3 regions of the Ensifer sp. GW101-20A05 genome follow, and region 1 is predicted to be linked to each of the others. Evidence: riboswitches for the same ligand, from Rfam matches in the RefSeq annotation. Region 1 holds a riboswitch; each other region holds the start of a gene.
What was found. Region 1 has a riboswitch for cobalamin ahead of AC070A_RS13265 (aromatic ring-hydroxylating oxygenase subunit alpha). Riboswitches for the same ligand answer to the same signal wherever they lie in the genome.
Positions count from the first base shown of each region.

Region 2: another riboswitch for cobalamin. It lies ahead of AC070A_RS00840 (DUF1636 family protein); the one in region 1 lies ahead of AC070A_RS13265 (aromatic ring-hydroxylating oxygenase subunit alpha).
Region 3: another riboswitch for cobalamin. It lies ahead of AC070A_RS03330 (CbtB domain-containing protein); the one in region 1 lies ahead of AC070A_RS13265 (aromatic ring-hydroxylating oxygenase subunit alpha).

Region 1 is NZ_JBWKZT010000004.1:290,604-296,886, forward strand. It holds gene AC070A_RS13250 (FAD-binding oxidoreductase) at 1-964, opposite strand, end outside; gene AC070A_RS13255 (L-threonylcarbamoyladenylate synthase) at 1,109-2,083, opposite strand; gene AC070A_RS13260 (DUF6656 family protein) at 2,163-2,762, opposite strand; cobalamin riboswitch at 3,076-3,284, shown strand; gene AC070A_RS13265 (aromatic ring-hydroxylating oxygenase subunit alpha) at 3,389-4,633, shown strand; gene AC070A_RS13270 (FAD-binding oxidoreductase) at 4,635-5,729, shown strand; partial or broken gene AC070A_RS13275 (glycoside hydrolase family 25 protein) at 5,875-6,283, opposite strand, start outside.
Region 2 is NZ_JBWKZT010000001.1:158,216-164,498, reverse strand. It holds gene aspT (aspartate-alanine antiporter) at 1-1,167, opposite strand, end outside; gene AC070A_RS00845 (DUF1330 domain-containing protein) at 1,689-1,982, opposite strand; cobalamin riboswitch at 2,198-2,413, shown strand; gene AC070A_RS00840 (DUF1636 family protein) at 2,519-2,932, shown strand; gene AC070A_RS00835 (ABC transporter ATP-binding protein) at 3,093-4,037, shown strand; gene AC070A_RS00830 (ABC transporter substrate-binding protein) at 3,964-4,761, shown strand; gene AC070A_RS00825 (FecCD family ABC transporter permease) at 4,765-5,832, shown strand; gene AC070A_RS00820 (DUF924 family protein) at 6,062-6,283, shown strand, end outside.
Region 3 is NZ_JBWKZT010000001.1:657,700-663,982, forward strand. It holds gene AC070A_RS03320 (NAD(P)H-binding protein) at 1-595, opposite strand, end outside; gene AC070A_RS03325 (TetR/AcrR family transcriptional regulator) at 699-1,391, shown strand; cobalamin riboswitch at 1,390-1,652, shown strand; gene AC070A_RS03330 (CbtB domain-containing protein) at 1,695-1,871, shown strand; gene AC070A_RS03335 (CbtA family protein) at 2,066-2,863, shown strand; gene AC070A_RS03340 ((2Fe-2S)-binding protein) at 2,915-3,763, opposite strand; gene AC070A_RS03345 (glucoamylase family protein) at 3,760-5,067, opposite strand; gene AC070A_RS03350 (DUF1194 domain-containing protein) at 5,225-6,019, shown strand; gene AC070A_RS03355 (GntR family transcriptional regulator) at 6,225-6,283, shown strand, end outside.

The DNA of each region.
Region 1 (6,283 bases):
CGATCACGGCGTTTTCGACGAGACCGGCGGCAAAGCCCTGTTCCAGGAGGTCGTTGACCATGCGCTCGGCGCTTTCGGCCGAATCCGAGGTCGAGATGTCGATCAGCGCGTACCAAGGATGGACGGTGTCCATCGGGTCGCGAACGCCGGGAATATGTTTCGTCGTGAATTCGACGCCGAGGCGCGGCATCAGCTCGAAGCCGGTCAGCGCCGGCCCGCAAAGGCTGGCGGCCTTTTCGAAGAGAGCGAGCGCATGCTCCACACTGCCGACACCGGCGAAGGCTACCTGATGTCCAAGCGGTTTCGGGAATAGCTTGAGCACCGCGCCGGTGATGACGCCGAGCGTGCCCTCGGCGCCGATGAAGAGGTCGCGCAGGTCGTAGCCGGTATTGTCCTTCTTCAGCCGGCGCAGCCCGTCCCAAATTTCGCCGGTTGGCAACACGACCTCGAGGCCGAGGCAGAGCTGGCGCATGTTGCCATAGGCGAGCACCGCCGTGCCGCCGGCATTGGTGGAGAGATTGCCGCCGATACGCGCGGAGCCTTCCGATCCGAGCGACAGCGGGAACAGGCGATTGTGATCGTCCGCCGCCTTCTGGATGTCGGCGAGAATGCATCCGGCGTCCGCGACGATCACGTTGCCGACCGGATCCACGTCGCGAATCCGGTTCAGCCGTTCGAGCGAAAGCACGATGTCCGCTTTGCCTTCCCGCGGGATCTGTCCGGCCACGTGGCCGGTGTTGCCGCCCTGCGGTACGATCGCGGTGCGGGTCGCGCTGGCGAGTTTCATGATGCGAGAGACTTCGTCGACCGAACCGGGGCGAAGCACCATCGGCGTCGTGCCGCGAAAGAGCCCGCGGGATTCGACGAGATAGCGCGCCTTGTCCGCTTCGGCGGTGACCGCATTGGCGCTGCCGACGATCTCGACGAAGGAGGCGATGAGTTCAGGAGAGGGAAGGGTCGTCATGAGTCTGCCTTCGCACTGCGCTTGAGCGCGCTATCAGATCGGTCGATCTGAAGACACGATCCTCGGTTCCTATCGGCTGCGATCATAACCGCAATCGCGGCCGTCCGGTGAGGGCGGGGTGCGGAGGAGAAGCCGCACGCGATCTCACCCTCGCGGCGCCGCCGCACGCTGCAGCCGGTCGATGATCGCTTCTCCCAATCCTTCCGAAGGGATCGGCCCGAAGGCGATCGTCGCAGCGCCGCTGGCGTCGGCCCGCTTCATGTAGTCGAAGAGATTGGCTGCCGCTTCGTGAAGATTTCCGGTCGGGCTGAGATCGAGAACGATGGCCGCCTGTTCCTCGCCGGCGATCCGGCCGCCGCCGTAGCGGATCAAGGCCTCGCCCGCACGCACATCGGCAACATCGAGCCTGACGGCCGCGCCGGGCGCGTAGTGGGAGGCCAGCATGCCCGGCGCCTCGATCGTTGCTCCCGCCGTTTCCGGTCGGATCACCGGACGATCGAGCAGGCGCTCGATTTCTGCGGCATCGAGGCCGCCGGGGCGGAGCAGCCGGATCTCGTCGCCATCGACCTTGATGATCGTGGACTCCAAGCCGATTTCGGCCGGGCCTGCGTCGAGGATCAGTTTCAGCTTTTCGCCGAGATCCGCATCGACATGGACCGCACTGGTCGGGCTGATCTTGCCCGAGGTGTTGGCGCTGGGCGCTGCGAGCGGCCGCCCGAAGCGGGCGATCACCCGGCGCGAAAAGCCGTCGGGCATGCGGATGCCAAGCGTGTCGAGGCCGGCCGAGGCCAGCGCATGCACGCTGCTATCGGGCCGCTGCGGCAAGATCAGCGTCAGGGGTCCGGGCCAGAAGGTTTCCGCCAGGCGTCGGGAAATCGGGTCGAAGCGCACATGGGCCTCGGCCATCGCCATGTCGGAGACATGCGAGATCAGCGGATTGAAGCGCGGCCGGCCCTTCATCTCGTAGATGCGGCTGATCGCATCGGGATTGGTGGCGTCGGCGGCAAGGCCATAGACGGTTTCGGTGGGAATGGCGACCGGTTCGCCTTCGGCAAGAACGGCGCAGGCGCGTTCGATCGCGCGGTCCGGTTCCCTGCCTGTGTCGATGATCTCTGCCATGCCGTTTCCTTTCCGACGCTTCCTTAACGGACGTGCCGGGAAAACAGAACGATTTTTTTGGGGGCGTTCGGTTGCTGCCTCAGAGACTGCGGATAATGCGGCGCAGCGCGGAGTCCCGGGCACCCAGCATCAGCACGTTCTTGAGAGCAACCTTGGGGTCGTCCGTGCGGAAGAGGAGCCCGTTGTCGCGGACGTTGCGGTTGATGACCATCTGTCCGTCTTCGGCGTTCGGCTCGATCGCGACCGCGAAATACATGCGGGAATAGCCGCTCTGGATACGGTCGAAGAAATGCGTCTCATCACCAAGGTCGCTGAAGAAATTGGCGAAGTAGAACGACCAGGTGATGTCCTTGGAAGGCGTGACCGCCGTCCGCGCCGCCGTCACATGGCAATAGCCGAGATGCGGCTTGCCGACGAGCGTGCGGTGAAAAATCAGCTTGGGAAACTGGATCGAGGCATGAAAGCCGTTGATCCGCTTGTGCGTCGTGTCACCGGCGGTCGCGAGCTTCTTGCCGGTCCTGTCCGCGACTTCTTCGTAGCTCAGATACCGTCGCTCGCTCGGCAGCCATTGCCGGCGGTTGATCCTGCCGGTGCGCAGAAACTCGGTGTGAACGGCCGTCTTCGGCATGACCGCCGGCGGCTTCTCGGCCGCAGCGTCGTAATATCTGAACTTTGCCATGATCGTCAGTGTGCCATCTGCCTGCCGGACATCTTCGTCCGCCGGCAAGCCTAGTGGCTTATGGTTAATGAAGGATTTCCTTTCGTTCGCGGAAGATGCCCCTGCACATTCATGGGAATGTCGCAAACGGGCGAAGCCTTCCTGTGTCTGCGTCATGTCAGTCACAAAAGCCGGAATCTGCCCAATTTTTGATCTATCTATATGTTTATAAAGTGAAAAATTCTCGCATCCGTTTCCAAAAGGCGGTTTCGATCGTGTCGTCATTCTGGAATTGAATGTCGCTATCCGGCGCCTGCCGAGGCGCCTTCCGCGCTTACATATCCTTACTCAAGGTGTCGTCTTCCAAAGGGGAAGGCGGAGAATTGGGAAGCCGGTCAAATCCCGGCGCTGCCCCCGCAACGGTGGTGGAGCGAAAGGCTCGGCAAAAGGCCACTGGACGGTTTTCCGTCCGGGAAGGCGCCGGGCTGGTCCTTCGAAGGACGGCTCCTGAGCCCGGAAACCAGCCTTGACAGACATAACCGTAACGGGTTGCGGCGGGCAGCCGGATCGGAGCCTAAAACGCATGGGCGTGCGCCCATGCGGGTTCCTGTCCTGCCTCTCCGAAACATGGCGCATGAGGACAGGACATGGATACCAAGACCGATATGCTTCGCAAGCTGAAGGGCCGGCGTGACGGCTACAGCCTCGATCGGGCCTTCTACATCGACCCCGACTATTACCGGCAGGACCTGGAAAACATCTGGTATCGGGATTGGCTGTTCATCGGCCACGATTGCGAAATCCCGCGGGCCGGCAACTATTTCACCGTCCAGGTCGGCGACTATCCGGTCGTCATCACCCGCGATCGCCAGGGCACGATCCGCGCGCTCCACAACTCCTGCCGCCACCGCGGCTCCCGCGTCTGCACGCAGCACAAGGGCTCTTCGGCAAAGCTCGTCTGTCCCTATCATCAATGGACCTACGAGCTCGACGGCTCGCTGCTCTTCGCACGCCAGATGGGCGAAGACTTCGACAAGGCAGCCCACAGCCTGAAGCAGATCCATTGCGAAACGGTCGGCGGCTACATCTTCATCAACCTGTCGGAGACGCCGGCGGATTTCGCCGCCTTCCGCGAGCTGGCATTCCCCTACCTCGCGCCGCACCGGCTGGGAGAGACCAAGGTCGCCTTCGAAAGCACCATCATCGAAAAGGGCAACTGGAAGCTCGTCTGGGAGAACAACCGCGAGTGCTACCACTGCGCCGCCAATCACCCCGAACTCTGCCGGACCTATCCGGAAGCGCCGACCGCGACCGGGGTGCAGGGCGCCAAGGACGATCCGGTGATTGCCGCCCATTGGGCGAAGTGCGAGGCCGAGGGCCTGCCGAGCGAGTTCCGGATGTCGCCGACCGGCCAGTTCCGCGCCGCGCGCATGCCGCTGGTCGATAATGCCGAAAGCTACACCATGTCGGGTGCGCCCGCCGTAAAAAGGGCGCTGTCGGCCGATGTCAGGCAGAAGCAGATCGGCACGCTCCTGATGTTCCATTACCCCACGACCTGGAACCACGTGCTTTCGGATCACGCCATCACCTTCCGCGTGTTGCCGCTGGGGCCGGAACTCACGCAGGTGACAACGAAGTGGCTGGTCCACAAGGACGCGGTCGAAGGTGTCGACTACACGCTCGAGGATCTGACTCATGTCTGGACCGAGACCAACGACCAGGATCGCCAGATCGTCGAGGAAAATGCCTTCGGCATCCGCTCGCCGGCCTATGAGCCCGGTCCGTATTCGCCGGAGCACGAGGGTGGCGTGATGCAGTTCGTCGAATGGTACTGCAAGTTCATGGAGCAGCGCCTGCAGGGCGATGCGGCTCCGCTCTCAAAGGTCGCCTGACATGCAGATGGCGTCCTCCTTCCATCATTTCGACGAACTGCATGTCTGGATCGACCGGCAGCAGATGCTCGAATGCACATCGGCGGTTGTCGAAACCGCCGATGTCATGACCTTCACCTTCCGTGCGGAGAAGCCCGCCTGGTTTCGTTATCTGCCCGGCCAGTTCGTCACCCTCGAATTGCCGGTCGCCGACGAACCGGTCATGCGCACCTACACCCTGTCGTCGACGCCATCGCGACCGCTGTCGATTGCCGTCACGGTGAAGGCGCAGGCCGACAGCGTCGGCACCCGCTGGATGTTCGATCACCTGAAGCCGGGCATGAAGCTCCGGGCTTTTGGACCGCTCGGAGATTTCAGCTTCGTCCGTCATCCCGGCGAAAAGTACCTGTTTATCTCCGCCGGATCCGGCATCACCCCGATGATGTCGATGACGCGCTGGATGGCCGACTGCGTGCCGGAGACCGATGTCACCTTCATCTCCTGTGCTCGCCGGCCGGACGACCTTCTGTTTCGCTCGGAGCTCGAGGTTCTGGCGACACAGATGTCCGGGCTGAACCTCGGCTTCATCGTCGAGGGGCACGAGGCGCGTCACGGCTGGCATGGCCTGCGCGGCCGCATCGACGGTGCCAAGCTACCGTTGCTCGCTCCCGACTTCCAGGAGCGCACGGTGTTCTGCTGCGGTCCGGAACCGTTCATGCGCGGTGTGCGCGAGATGCTGAAGGCAGCCGGCTTCGACATGGCCCGCTATCACGAGGAGAGCTTCCAGCCGGCGGCAGCACCTGCCGCGGAAGAGATCGCCGTGCGCGCCGGTGCCGGCGATGATGGTGAGGTTCAGGCGGCCAAGGTCGCCTTCACCATGAGCGGCAAGGAGGTCGAGGCGAAACCCGGCCAAACGATCCTGCAGACGGCGCGTGCCAATGGTGTGAGGATCGGCGCTGCCTGCGAGGGCGGAATCTGCGGCACCTGCCGGGTGATGAAGGTCGCGGGCGAGGTCGAGATGAACCACAATGGCGGTATTCTCGATGACGAGGTCGACGAGGGCTACATCCTCGCCTGCTGCTCGCGGCCGCTGGGAGATGTCCAGATCGAAGCCTGAAGGATCAGGGCGTGTTGCAGGGCGCAGGCTTGATTGCAACGCGCCGTAGCGTGTCGGCATTGGCAACTGCGCTGCCACAACCGCCCTGTGCCGCGTCATCGGCGGCGACCGCCACCTGTAGGGCGCGCTCGTGGCGAGCGAAGTCGATCGAGCCCGTCACCAGCCTGTCGACGCCGCTGCCGGCGCCGCTCGTGGCACCGGCACGGCTGACAAGCAGCGGCTCGCCAAGCGTTGCGGAGGCCCGTGCGACCGCGTGCATGCCCGTCCCCTGCTCGGCTTGAGCAACGAGGGTGAGCGGCAATGGCTTTTCAGGCAGCAAGGCACCCTGCGCCCAAATCGCTTTCAGCGCCAGCGGCGACTTTGCAGCGACATTCACGTCGATATCGTCGAGCGTCCCTGGCACGCGGTAGGGGCAACGCCGTTTGCCGCAATTGATGCCGGACGAGAACTGCCACAACGCATAGCTTTCCCAATTGCCCATCGGGAAGACCTGGCGGATATCCGGCTTGTAGCGCGCGTACCAGAGCGGCAGGCGCGACAGCAGCCGGTGCTTG
Region 2 (6,283 bases), on a different contig from region 1:
GAAGGCGATGTCGGTGGTTTCGACCGGGCGATCGGCAAAGCCGAGAGCCTTGATCGCCGCTTCGACGTGCCTCCTGGCGCCGCCGATGGTGACGATGTCGCCACGCTCGACGGTCGTGCCGGGAAGGACCGGGATCTCGACCAGCGAGCGCACGATCTTGCGGGCATAGACGCCGCGCGCCCAATCCATCGTGCTGACTTCGGCGAGTGTCTTTCCGGCCAGCGCCTTGCTGGTCACGTAGACGTCGACGATCTCGGCCTCCGCGTTCAGAAGCTCCTTGTCCTCGACCTCCGTCAGCTTGCTGTCCAGGTTTTCGACGAGCAGGGCGCGCCTGCCCGAGAAGGCGACGACGTCGCCCGGCTGCAGCACGGTGTTGCCATCCGCTTCGATGATCTGATCGCCTCTTCGCAGGCGCTCGACGAAGACGCGAATGCCGGGAAGCAGGTTCTTGACCGGCGTTCCGGTTAGCCCGCTTGCTTCGTCGATCCGATAGGCCCGAAGGCCGAAATCATGATAGGCGCGGGTGATGCCGGGTTCGCTGCTCTCGGTGCCGCCGCCGAGCTTGGTCTCATACTCCTTGCAGGCCGCCGGAAGATCGATGCCGAGAAGTTTTGGGCCAAGCTGGGCGAGGATGATGGCAGAGCCGATCGTGCCCCAGATGTAGGTGACCGCATAGGCAATCGGAATCTGGTCGGCAAAGGTCTTGGCCTGCTCCGGCGTCAGCCCGAGCGAATTGATCTGGTCCGTGGCAACGCCGATCGCAGCCGAGATCGTCTGCGACCCGGCATACATGCCGGCGCCGTAGCCAAGCGGAAGCCCGGCGATCAGCGCGCAGAGATAGGGAACGATGAGGCACAGCACCAGGACAGACAGCGCAAAGGCAATCTGTTTCGGCCCATCGGTGCTCAAGCCGCGCACGAATTGCGGGCCGACACCGTAGCCGACGGCGAACAGGAAGATCAGGAACAAGGTGGACTTCAGATCACCGGAAACCTGGATGCCCAGCTGCCCGATGAGAACACCCGCCAGAAGCGTAGCGGTGACGTTTCCGAGATTGAACCCCGCGACCTTGATGGGCCCGATCAGGAAACCGATGCCGAGGGCGAGGAAGACGGCGACCGGCGGATAGGTCCGAAGCGTCTCGACGAAGAAGTCAATTGGATTCACTGCCATCCCCTGTAGAAAGTTGCGTTGCCATCACTTCATTTCGGGACTTGCGCGGCTAAGTTGATTTTATCGGTGGCTTGTCGATGCCCAATCCTAGCTTTGGCAATTGTCGCTTCGGCTGCTGATTTTCTCAACGGCCTTGGGGTTACGTGAGCGTAACGTACGTTAAATTTCTGGCTTTTGCGGCCAGTGGGGGCTGATGAGCGCTGCGCGGCATCGGTCCGAAAGCGTCGGGTCGGGCGGTCGTGCGAAGGCAAGTTCGGGAGGGCGGCGGCGCGCCGGTCCCGATGAAGGCACACGGTCCCACTACGGCGGATTTCGCCGGCTATTCAACTCTGGCATTGTATTTCTATGTTATCGCATAACGGATGGACATGACGAAACGCCGCATGTCGATGGACCCGGAGCACATGCCCCCGCAGTTGCTTCATCCGCGCGCCGCGAAGCTTGAAGTGACGGGGGCGCTCATCCGTTCGTTTCACGAGCAAGGCCGGCAATTGCGGCCAGTCTTGCGCTCCGCTTCAGATGGCGACGCCTTCGAGTGCTATGATCCGTGTCCTGGCACAGCGCTCACGGATCGCCTTCAGGCGCTGATAGTCCGGCGATTGGTACCAGGAGAGCAAGGCTTGCATGTCCGGGAACTCAAGGATGACGAGCCGGTGCGGTTCCCAGTCGCCTTCAAGCACCCGGGTTGCGCCACCGCGGCCGAGATAACGCCCGCCATAGCGGGCCTCCGTCGCCGGCACCTCTCTTTTGTATTCCTCGAAGGTCGCTGCATCGGTGATATCGACATCGGCGATCAAATAGGCAGCCATGGCAGAGCTCCTTTCCCGACAAGCCAAGGAGCAAGGATACGCCGGTCGTCGCCGTCAGGCGAGACTCTCGCCCGCGGCGGCCGGCAGGGTGACTTAGGATCATTTCCTTGTTGATTGTTGTTATGTTATTTTATAACAGTCGGTACATGACGAAACGCCGCATGTTGATAGATCCCGGCCGCCCAACCCCATCGGTTGTATCCGCTGCCGATTCATGCGAGGAAGAGCGCGATGGTGCTGCGTCCGCGACAATGCGGAAGCGGCTGAAAAGGGAACACGGAACGGACGACCCTGACGGGACCGAAACCGTGGCTGCCCCCGCAACTGTGAGCGGACAGCGCATTCACACCATGTCACTGGCCAAAGGCCGGGAAGACGTGGATGCGCCGCGACCCGCGAGCCAGGAGACCTGCCATCGAACCGATCAACCACAACGGACGGGGTGTTCCGATGGAAAAGAACTGGCTTTCGCGCGACGGTTTTCCGTCACCCTGCCGCTTCGCCATCTCTTGCCGTCAGTCCGGCGGAGAGAGAGAATGGCTGAGCCGACTTCAAGACAGCATAAGATAACGGTCTGCACCGATTGCCGCTTTACCGGCGGCCCCTGCATGCCGGGCGCCGAGCTGATAAAGCGGCTCAACCGCAGCATTGCCGCCCTCGGCGCGCCGCTCGATAGTGATTTCTCGATTGCCGGCACGGTCTGCATGGCGGCATGCACGCGCCCCTGCACCATCGCCTTCCAGGCGACGGGCAAGGCGACCTATCTCTTTGGCGACATTTCGCCGGAAGAGGACATCGACGATCTCGTCCGCTTTGCCGCCACCTATGTGGAGCGCGGCGACGGCATGACGCGGGCTGCCGAACGGCCGCGCGGACTGAAGGGCAAGACGCTCGCCCGCATCCCGGCGGCCATGCTCGTCTCCGAAGACGTTGCGGGCCATTTCCAATGAGTGCGACACGCATGCGCTCAAGCGCGTTTGGTGCGTCGGGGATGGACGCGTGGCGCTGCCGGGGTGGGATCAGACCATGACCTGCACCGCAACAGGAGCCGCCCTTCGCGTTAAGGGGCTTTGCTGGGGGCCGCGCCCGGGGTTGAAGCTGGTCGACGACATGGACTTCGCGATCGAGGCGGGCAGCCGGCTTGCGATCCTCGGGCCGAACGGGGCCGGCAAGACCTCGCTTCTGCGCTGCCTTTACCGGGCGGTGCAGCCGAATGCGGGCCGCATCGAGGTCGACGGCGTCGACCTCTGGTCGACCTCGGCGCGCGAAGCGGCGAAAACGATCGCCGTCGTGCTTCAGGAAATGCCCGGCGATTTTCCCTTCAGCGTGCGCGACGTGGTGATGATGGGCCGCATCCCGCGGCGGGAGGGGCTCAACGGCTGGACGGACACCGACCGTGAGCGCGTGCAGCACGCGCTCTCCCATCTCGATCTCGCCCATCTGGCCGGCCGCCAGTTCTCGACGCTCTCGGGCGGCGAGAAACAGCGGGTGCTGATTGCCCGGGCGCTTGCCCAGGAGCCGCGCATCATCATCCTCGATGAGCCGACCAACCATCTCGACATCCGCCACCAGCTCGAAATCCTCGAGCTCTTGCAGACGCTGAAGCTGACGATCGTATCGACGCTGCACGACATCAATCTCGCCGCCGAATTCGCGACTGACGTGGCGATCGTGACGGCGGGGCGGCTCACCGCCTTTGGCACACCCGACGCGGTGCTGAGCCCGCGGGCGCTGTCCTCCGCCTTCGGTGTCACCGCCACCGCCCACAGCACCGCCGTTGCCGGCACCGCCCGTTTCTCCTTTTCACTTCCTCGGGATCCATTTCATGAAGATCAACATTGCCTCCTCTGCCTTCCTGTTTCTCATCGCCACTGCTGTGCCGGCGCTCGCCTATCCGGTCACCGTCAAGAGCTGCAACCGCGAGGTGACCTTCGATGCCGCGCCGAAGCGGGCGATCGCCAACGACGTCAATCTGGTCGAGATGATGCTGGCGCTGAAACTGCAGGACCACATGGTCGGCTACACCGGCGTTTCCGGCTGGAAGACGCTGGATGAAAAGCTGCGCGAGGGCGTCAAGGAACTGCCGGAGCTTGCGGAGAAATATCCGACCAAGGAAGTGCTCCTCAACGCCGACGCCGATTTCTTCTTCGCCGGCTGGAACTACGGCATGAAGGTCGGCGGCGAGGTGACGCCCGAGACCTTGGCGCCGTTCAAGATCGGCGTCTACGAACTGACCGAATCCTGCATCCATGTCATGGCCAGGGAAAAGCCTACGATGGACGACATGTTCGTCGATCTCCTCAACCTCGGCCGCATCTTCGGGGTCGAGGATCGCGCCGAGGCGCTGGTCGACGGCTACCGCCGCCAACTGGCCGCGATCACCGAGGCAAATGCCGGCCGCGAAAAGCCGACGCGCGTCTTCGTCTATGATTCCGGCGAAGAAAAGCCCTTCACATCCGGCCGCTTCGGCATCCCGACGGCGATGATCGAGGCGGCCGGTGGCGCCAACATCATGGACGACGTCGACAAGAGCTGGGTGGAGGTCTCCTGGGAGCCGGTGATCGATCGCAATCCGGAGGTCGTGGTGATCGTCAACTACGGCGAGGTGAAGGCCGAGGACAAGATTGCCTTCATGAAGAACAATCCGGCCTTCGCCAATATCGATGCGGTGAAAAACGACCGCTTCGTGGTCCTCGATTATGTCGAGGCGACGCCGGGGCCGCGCAACATCGACGCCATTGCCCGGCTCGCCGAGGTCTTTCACGGCGAAGGCCTGTAACCGATGCTGGCTGAGGATACGTCGCCTGGTCCCGCTACCGTTTCGCGGGTTCTCTCCGTTCGGGCGATCCGCGGCGGGGTCGGGGTGTTCGCGGCGCTGCTTTTGCTTCTTCTGACTGTGACCGTGGGCGTGTCGCTCGGCTCGGCGCCGATCCCGGTAACCACCGTCTGGTCGATCGTCGCCAGCAAGCTCGCGCCCGGCAGCGTCGAGGCCTTCTGGTCGGCGGGGCGCGAAAGCATCGTCTGGGACGTGCGCCTGCCGCGGGTCATGCTGGCGGGGCTTGTCGGCGCCGGATTGGCGCTGACAGGCGCCGTGCTGCAATCGGTCACGCGCAATCCGCTTGCCGATCCGCATCTGCTCGGCGTCTCCTCGGGCGGCGCGCTCGGGGCGATCGTCGCACTGCTCCACACCGGAATGATCCTCGGTCTTCTCACGGTGCCGCTCTTTGCCTTTGGCGGCGCGCTGCTGGCAACCGTGCTGGTCGCTTTCGTTTCCCGCGCTCTAGGCACCAGTGCCGATCGCCTGGTGCTTGCCGGCGTCGCCGTCGCCTTCGTGCTGACGTCGATCGGCAATCTCATGATCTTCCTGGGGGATCCGCGGGCGACGCACACGGTGATCTTCTGGATGCTCGGCGGCCTTGGCCTGGCGCAATGGCCGCATCTCATCTATCCGGCGCTCGTGCTGTCAGTCTCGCTCGGCTGGCTGGTCGTCCGATCGCGGGAAATCAACGCGCTTGCCATGGGCGACGAGACGGCGATGACGCTCGGCATTCCCGTGCGCCGCTTCCGTCTGACGCTCTTCGTCGTCACCGCGCTCCTGACCGGGGTCATGGTGGCCTTTTCCGGAGCGATCGGCTTCGTCGGGCTGATGGTGCCGCATTTCGTGCGGCTCTTTGCCGGCAGCGACAATGTCCGGGTCATCCCGTTCTCGGCCTTCTTTGGCGCCTTGACGCTGATCATGGCCGACCTCGTGGCCCGCGTCATCATGGCGCCGGAGGACATGCCGATCGGCGTCGTTACCGGCATTGTCGGCGGCATCGCCTTTGTTGCCATCCTCACGCGGCGCGCGTAAGGCGTGCATCGACATTGGGCATGCATGGAAATGGGCCGGTCCGCGCCTATGTCTTAGCGCATGTCTCCTTGAATCGAACTCGATTTAAGGACAAAGACATGCAGAAAATCAAAGTGCTACAGCGACCATTGCGCGTCTGATAAGACGCGCGGCGCTGTAGCGCATGCATGGCTGCCCGATCAGGCCTCGAAAGGGGCAGGACCGGCAGAAGAGCGGTGCGAGGGAGCAAATGACGAACGAAGTTGAAATCTGCACGCCGGATGACGTTTTGAGCTTCTGGTTCGGCGAGCTCACCTATGACGACTGGTTCACGATGAGCGGCGAACTGGATAAGGCCTGCATTCGTCGTTTCCAGGCATCGCACCTGGCGCTTGCCCGCGGGGTCAGCGAGATCTGGCGCGCAACGCCGGAGAACCGGCTGGCGGCGATCATCCTGCTCGACCAGATGCCG
Region 3 (6,283 bases), on a different contig from region 1:
TGGCCGCGGCAGCGATCTCGGCCACGGCTTCAGCAAAGGTCATCAGCCGCGGGCCGGTCAGAGAATAGACCTTGCCGACATGATCATCGTCGAGAAGCGCTTCAACCGCGACGTCAGCGATGTCGTCGCAGCTGACGAAAGGCTCGGTGACTGTATCCACGGGCAGGAAGACCGAACCGCTTGAGACCCCCTCGGCCAGGAAGCCTTCGTTGAAGTTTTCGAAGAACCAGCTCCCCCGAACGATCGTCCAGTCAGCGCCGGAGGCCTGCAATTCGCGCTCGGCCGCTTCCGCCTCGTCCTCGCCGCGCCCCGACAAGAGCACCAGCCGCCTGATGCCGGCGCCCACGGCAAGGCTTGCGAACTTGCGGATGGTCTCAACAGAGCCGGGCACCGCCAGATCGGGCTGGTAGCAGACATAGATGCGATCGACATTTTCGAGCACATTCGCCCAGGTCGCCTCGTCCGTCCAGTCAAAGGACGGTGATGCCGAGCGTGCGCCGATGCGCACCGCAACACCCCGCTCTTGAAGGCGCTCAGCCACCCGCCGCCCCGTCTTGCCGGTACCGCCCAAAACCAGTGTGACTTTCTGAGACATCGTTTCCTCCTAAGGTTCATCAACAAACATGAGCATCTCTCACATTTGCAAATGTGATAAATCCTCGTATTTTAAGAGTCAAGCCAAAATGTGAGCATCACTCATGATTACAGAAACAAGCCCATCCGCGGTTCCCGCCGAAGACGAAACCGCCCTGCGCCGGACACCCAGCCAGAAACGCAGCCGCGAGCGCGTCGAACAGATCCTAGCCTGCGCGACGGCGCTCATTCAGGAAAAGGGCAGCGACGCCATGCGCATGAGCGAAGTTGCTGAAAAGGCTGGAATTTCGATCGGATCGCTCTACCAGTACTTCCCCGACAAGGCGGCGATCGTGCGCACGCTGGCCGAGCGCTACAATGCCGTGTGCAACGAGTGCATCGCGGCCGAGCTTGCCAAGGTCACATCGCTCGCAGAACTGCGCGACGCTTTCTCGGTGCTGTTCGACATCTACTACGACATGTTTCTGGCCGAGCCCGTCATGCGCGACATCTGGTCGGCAATGCAGGCCGACAAGGCGCTGCGCGAGATCGATCTTCTGCAAAGCCGCGCCGGCGGAAAACTGCTTGCCGATGTCTGGGCCCGGCTTGTGCCCGAAACCCCGCGCGAAACCATCGACAGTGCCGCTTTCCTGATCATGCATCTCGGCGATTGCACCATGCGGCTTGCGGTGTCGGTCGATCGCGCCGAGGGCGACCGCATCGTCGAGGCCTATAAACGCATGATCATCCGCGATTTTGTCGCGGATGGACCGGGCGGCGGCGCAAGTCCAATTGACATATTAGGGGTGCGATCCTAATCATCAGAGATCGATTGGTTCCCGGGACACGAACGTGTTTCGGGAGTAAACGGGAACGTGACGGATGGACCCATGCTGGGCATTCACATCACGGCCGACCCCGCGACTGTAGAGCGACGTCGATCTGCCATTCCGGAGCGATCCGGAAGAAGCCACTGGAAGAGACCACGAGAGGGTGGTCGATCTGGGAAGGCGAGGCTGATCCAGGGCTTCCCGCCCAGCGCCGTGAGCCAGGAAACCTGCCACTCGATACGGGCATAGGGCCCACACCGGGAATTTCCCGATGCCATCACGGAGGTTGTCATGGCTACGTCTACTGTTTCGAGCATTCCGCTCTCCCTCAGCGATCGTCTGACCGCTGGCGTCATCGCGCTCTTCATCGGCGCATTCCTCGTCTTCGGCGCCGGCCTTGCCAACTCGGCAGTGCTGCACGACACCGCGCACGACACCCGCCACTCCTACGGCTTCCCCTGCCACTAAGACGATGTTCCGGAACGTAACTCACGTTCCGCATCGAAGTGTCTGCGGACATGAACGCATCCGGCCTGTGCCGGATGTCGGTGTTTGTGCATGCCGGTTCGTCCGGCGCGCAACGGCCGTCCGCATGACAGAACGGGAAGGCTTGCAAACCACGCCGCAGCGCGTGGGTTTTGCCGTTATCGAGGGAATTCAAGATGATTGTCAGAACGCTTCTGGCCGCGATCGTGGCCGGACTGATTGCCGGTGTCTTCATGACCGGCGCCCAGGAACTTAGGGTAACCCCGCTGATCCTGCATGCGGAGGAATTCGAAGGCGAGGCTCCGGCCGCAACCGAACAGCCCGCTGCACAGCCTGGAACGACGCAACCCGCCGCCGAGGGTCACGACCAGCATTCGTCGCTGAAGGCGGTCTCGCCGCTTGGCGCCCTGCTCGACACGCTTTCGCCGATCACGCCGGCCTATGCGCATGAGGGCGAACACGAGGAAGGCGGCATCATGTTCGGCATGAGCCGGTTCTCCGGCACGCTCATCGCCAATCTCGTCACCGGCTCCGGCTTCGGCCTGCTCTTGGCCGGTGTCAGCCTGGTGATCGGCTATCCGATCACGCTCAGGAACGGCGCGCTCTGGGGCGCCTGCGGCTGGCTTGCCGTGCACATGCTGCCGGCGATCGGCCTGCCGCCGGAACTGCCGGGTTTCCCGGCCGCCGAACTTGGCGACCGCCAGACCTGGTGGCTGGCAACCGTCGCCCTTTCGGCCGTCGGCCTCTATCTGGTGGTGCTGCGCGAAGAAATCGTGTCCAAGGTCGTCGGCCTCGCGTTGATCGCCGCGCCGCACGTCTACGGCGCGCCGCAGCCATTAGACATTTCCAGCAACGTCCCGGCCGTGCTCGGCGCCGAGTTTGCGGTTGCCGCACTCGCCACCACGCTCGCCTTCTGGATCGTGCTCGGCGTCGTCTCCGGCTTCATCAACGAGCGTTTCGCGAGAGCAAACTGATCCGGCCGATCACGCCCCCCCCGTGGGCACCTGAACAAACGACGGCGGGGTTCAGGCCCCGCCGTTTTGCATGAGATGCGCGGCCAGCCGCGCGCGGCGATCGTCCGGCTCGAGCAGGACGCAAGTATCGCAGAAGCTGCCACCCTCCGTTCGGAAATAAAGACAACAGCCGCAACGGATCCGATACTGGCGCGACAGTTGCGCGCCGCTTGCCGGATCGACCGCGGAGATCTCCTCGTAGCAGAGCTCTTCCGAGAACAACCGCGAGCCCCGCCGCTTGACGATCGCAAGCGCCTCGGCCATGCCGCGCGCCTCGTCACCGATCGCGCGACCGATCTCCAGGAACGCTCCGGCAAGGGAATCCGCTGCCAGCCGCCACTGCGCCCCGGAAGAAAGCCCGGTGCGCTTTTTCAGGACCGCGATGACCGGCGCCAGATGGGCCGTGAAGCCGCGCTCGAAAGCGCTGATGCCTTCGGCATGCTGCGGCCCTTCCGCCAGACCGAGGCGGAAATGATAACGCTTGCCGGCAACTTCCCGGTCTTGGTGGAGGCGGGTCCAGTCTTCGAAGCGAATGCCGGCGATCTGCGCCTGAAGACCTGCGCCAAGATAGAGCGCGCCGAGAACCACGCTCAGCTGGCGGCTGTAGAAGGCGATCAGATGTGCCGCCCGGATCCGGTCCGTCATGCCGATTGCGAAAAAGTCCTGATAGGCAAGGCTCTCCTCGATCCCGGCCCCGCCAGCGGCCCAGAAGGCGGCCGGTGCGCTGAAGGCACTGTCCGCCGGCCCGAGCGAGACACCGGCGTCGGGGAACTGGGCGTGCAACCGCTCGACCACCGCCTGCGCCTGCGGTGAATATCCCTCGACCGTCTGCGCCATCCGCTGGTGATCTCTCGAATTCATGCCGTCTCCGTCGCCAGCCAGCCGCCCTCATATCCCGCGCGCTCAAGACCGCGCCGGATCGCCGGCAGGCTGCGTGTCAGCTCCCAGACGAAGCCGCTCCGCCAATTCTCGATCATCATCACGACGAGCCCCTGGTCAAGGCCGACGACACGCTCGTCGATCCAACCCGCGGGCCCCTGGCCTGGAAGGCTCGGATTGAAGCCGCCCGGAAAGCGCCCCTCTCTCAGCAGCCCGGGATAGCCGGCCGCGACATGGCCGAGGGCCGATAGGGACGCATCCGGATCGAAAGGCAGACAGGCCGCTGCAGCCCAGGGCACGAGCGTGCCGTCATCCGGACCGAAGGGTGCGCCGCGGTTGACGTAGCCCAAAAGCCGCTGCCAGCGTCCGTCCTTGAGGCGCAGCCGGCCGCGTGGCGCATGGCAGGCACTGATCCCCCAGAGGCGTTCGCCATAGCCGGCGAAGCCACCGGGATTTCGCCACGCATGGTCGCGCTGCAGCGCGATGGCGCGCCGGGTATTCTCGAAGTAATCCGTCCCCCTTTCGCGCATCGGCCGATCGCCGAGACCGCGAAGGTCAAGCCAGGCCTGCGGGAACAGGTGGATGAACAGCGGCGCCGCATGGAGATGGGGCCCGCCGTCAGCCGCGATCCAGTCGTAACCCTCCGTAAAGGCGGCGTAGTGCTCCGGCTCGATCGCATGATCGGGCGCCCCGAGCGCCAGCACATAGAGCAGCAGCGCCTCGCTGTACCCACGCCAGCGATGCTTCAGGAACCGGCCGGGCGGGCGCCAGCCCATCGTCAGTGTGTCACTGCGGTTCAACGCCCAGCGCCAATCCACGCGAGCATAGAGCCTTTCGGCGAGCGTGCGGATCTCGCATTCCCCCGTGTCCTCGCCGGAGAAATAAGCGGAGGTGGTCAGGCATCCGGCGATCAGCAGCGCCGTATCGACGGTCGAGAGCTCGCTGCTCCAGGTGCGCTCGCCGGTCCGCATATCGAGAAAGTGATAGTAGAAGCCGCGATAGCCGCTCGCCCGCTGGTCGCGCGACTGCGGGCTCTCGGCCAGGAAGCGTAGCGTGGTCAACACCCGCCCGATCGCCTCGCGGCGCGAAATCCACCCGCGCTCGACGCCGATGGGATAACAGGAAAGGCCGAAACCGGTCGCCGCAATACTCGACGGCGCGCCCGGCAGCGACGTGTCCGCGATCAATCCGGTAGCCGGATCGGCGTGATCGAGGAAGTATCCGAACGCCGCCTTCTGCAGGCCATCGGTTTGAAATAGCTCGGCATTTTCCGTCTGTTTCAGCATTCAGCCCTTCCGGACCCTGGCCCCAGTCATCAGTACTTCTGGGCTAACGCCGGCAAATCACTCTTTGTTGAAGGCCAGCTACACCCAAATGGTCGCCGAAATCCAATCCTGTGTTACATTCTTCTAATCTGACCGCGCGCAATGACTGGTTGAAGCGATGTTGAGCGTGTTGGCGTTGATCCTCTCATTGAGTGGTGGCCCGAGCCCATCGACCGCCGCGTCGACGGATGTCGATGTCGAACTGATCCTGGCCGTCGACATGTCCGGCTCGATGGATCTGGACGAGGCGCGCATCCAGCGCGCCGGTTACGTGGAGGCGCTCCGGCACCGCGATTTCCTCGATGCGGTCGCAAGCGGGCAACTGGGCAAGATCGCCATCGGCTATTTCGAATGGGCCGGAACGGTTAACGAATCCTCCGTCGTCGCCTGGCAAGTGATCTCCACCGCCGCCGACGCCGATGCCTTTGCCAAGCTGATCGAGGCGCGACCGGTCGGCACCCGCCGCGGCACGTCGATCTCGAACGCGATCACCTACGGTACGGTGCTGATCGATTCGAACGCCTTCAACGGCATACGCCGGGTCATCGACGTTTCCGGCGACGGCCCGAACAATATCGGCCCGCCGGTCATTCCCGCCCGCGAGACGGCAGTCGCCCGCGGCATCACCATCAACGGGCTTGCGATCCTCATCCGCCCCTCGGTCTCGACCGGCCCGCTCGACCAGTATTACGCCGAATGCGTCATCGGCGGTCCCGGGTCCTTCGTGCTGCCGGTGCACGAGCCGGAGGATTTTTCGATCGCAATTCGCCAGAAGCTGGTGCTCGAGGTCAGCGGCCTGCCGCCGCCGCCCACCGTCCGCCTGGCCGATGCCCTTCCGGCATCCGACTGCCTGATCGGCGAGAAGCTCAGGCCCGGCTTCCTCGACCGCGTCTATCCCGAACTCGACAAATAGCCCCTCGCCGCCCCTACAGCGCCGCGCGTCTTATCAGACGCGCAATGGTCGCCCTAGCACTTTGAAGCGCTGCATGTTTCGTCCTTAAATCGGGTACGATTTAAGGAAACATGCAGTTGTCGGCGCGCAACCCATGCGCGTCAGATTGTCGTTTCCCTTCGCTTCGCCCGGCGATAAGATGAGCCGTTATTTCGCGGATCGATTCATGTCCTTGACCACCACGCCTCCACTGGCCGACATGGCCACAGACACCGCCGCCGACAC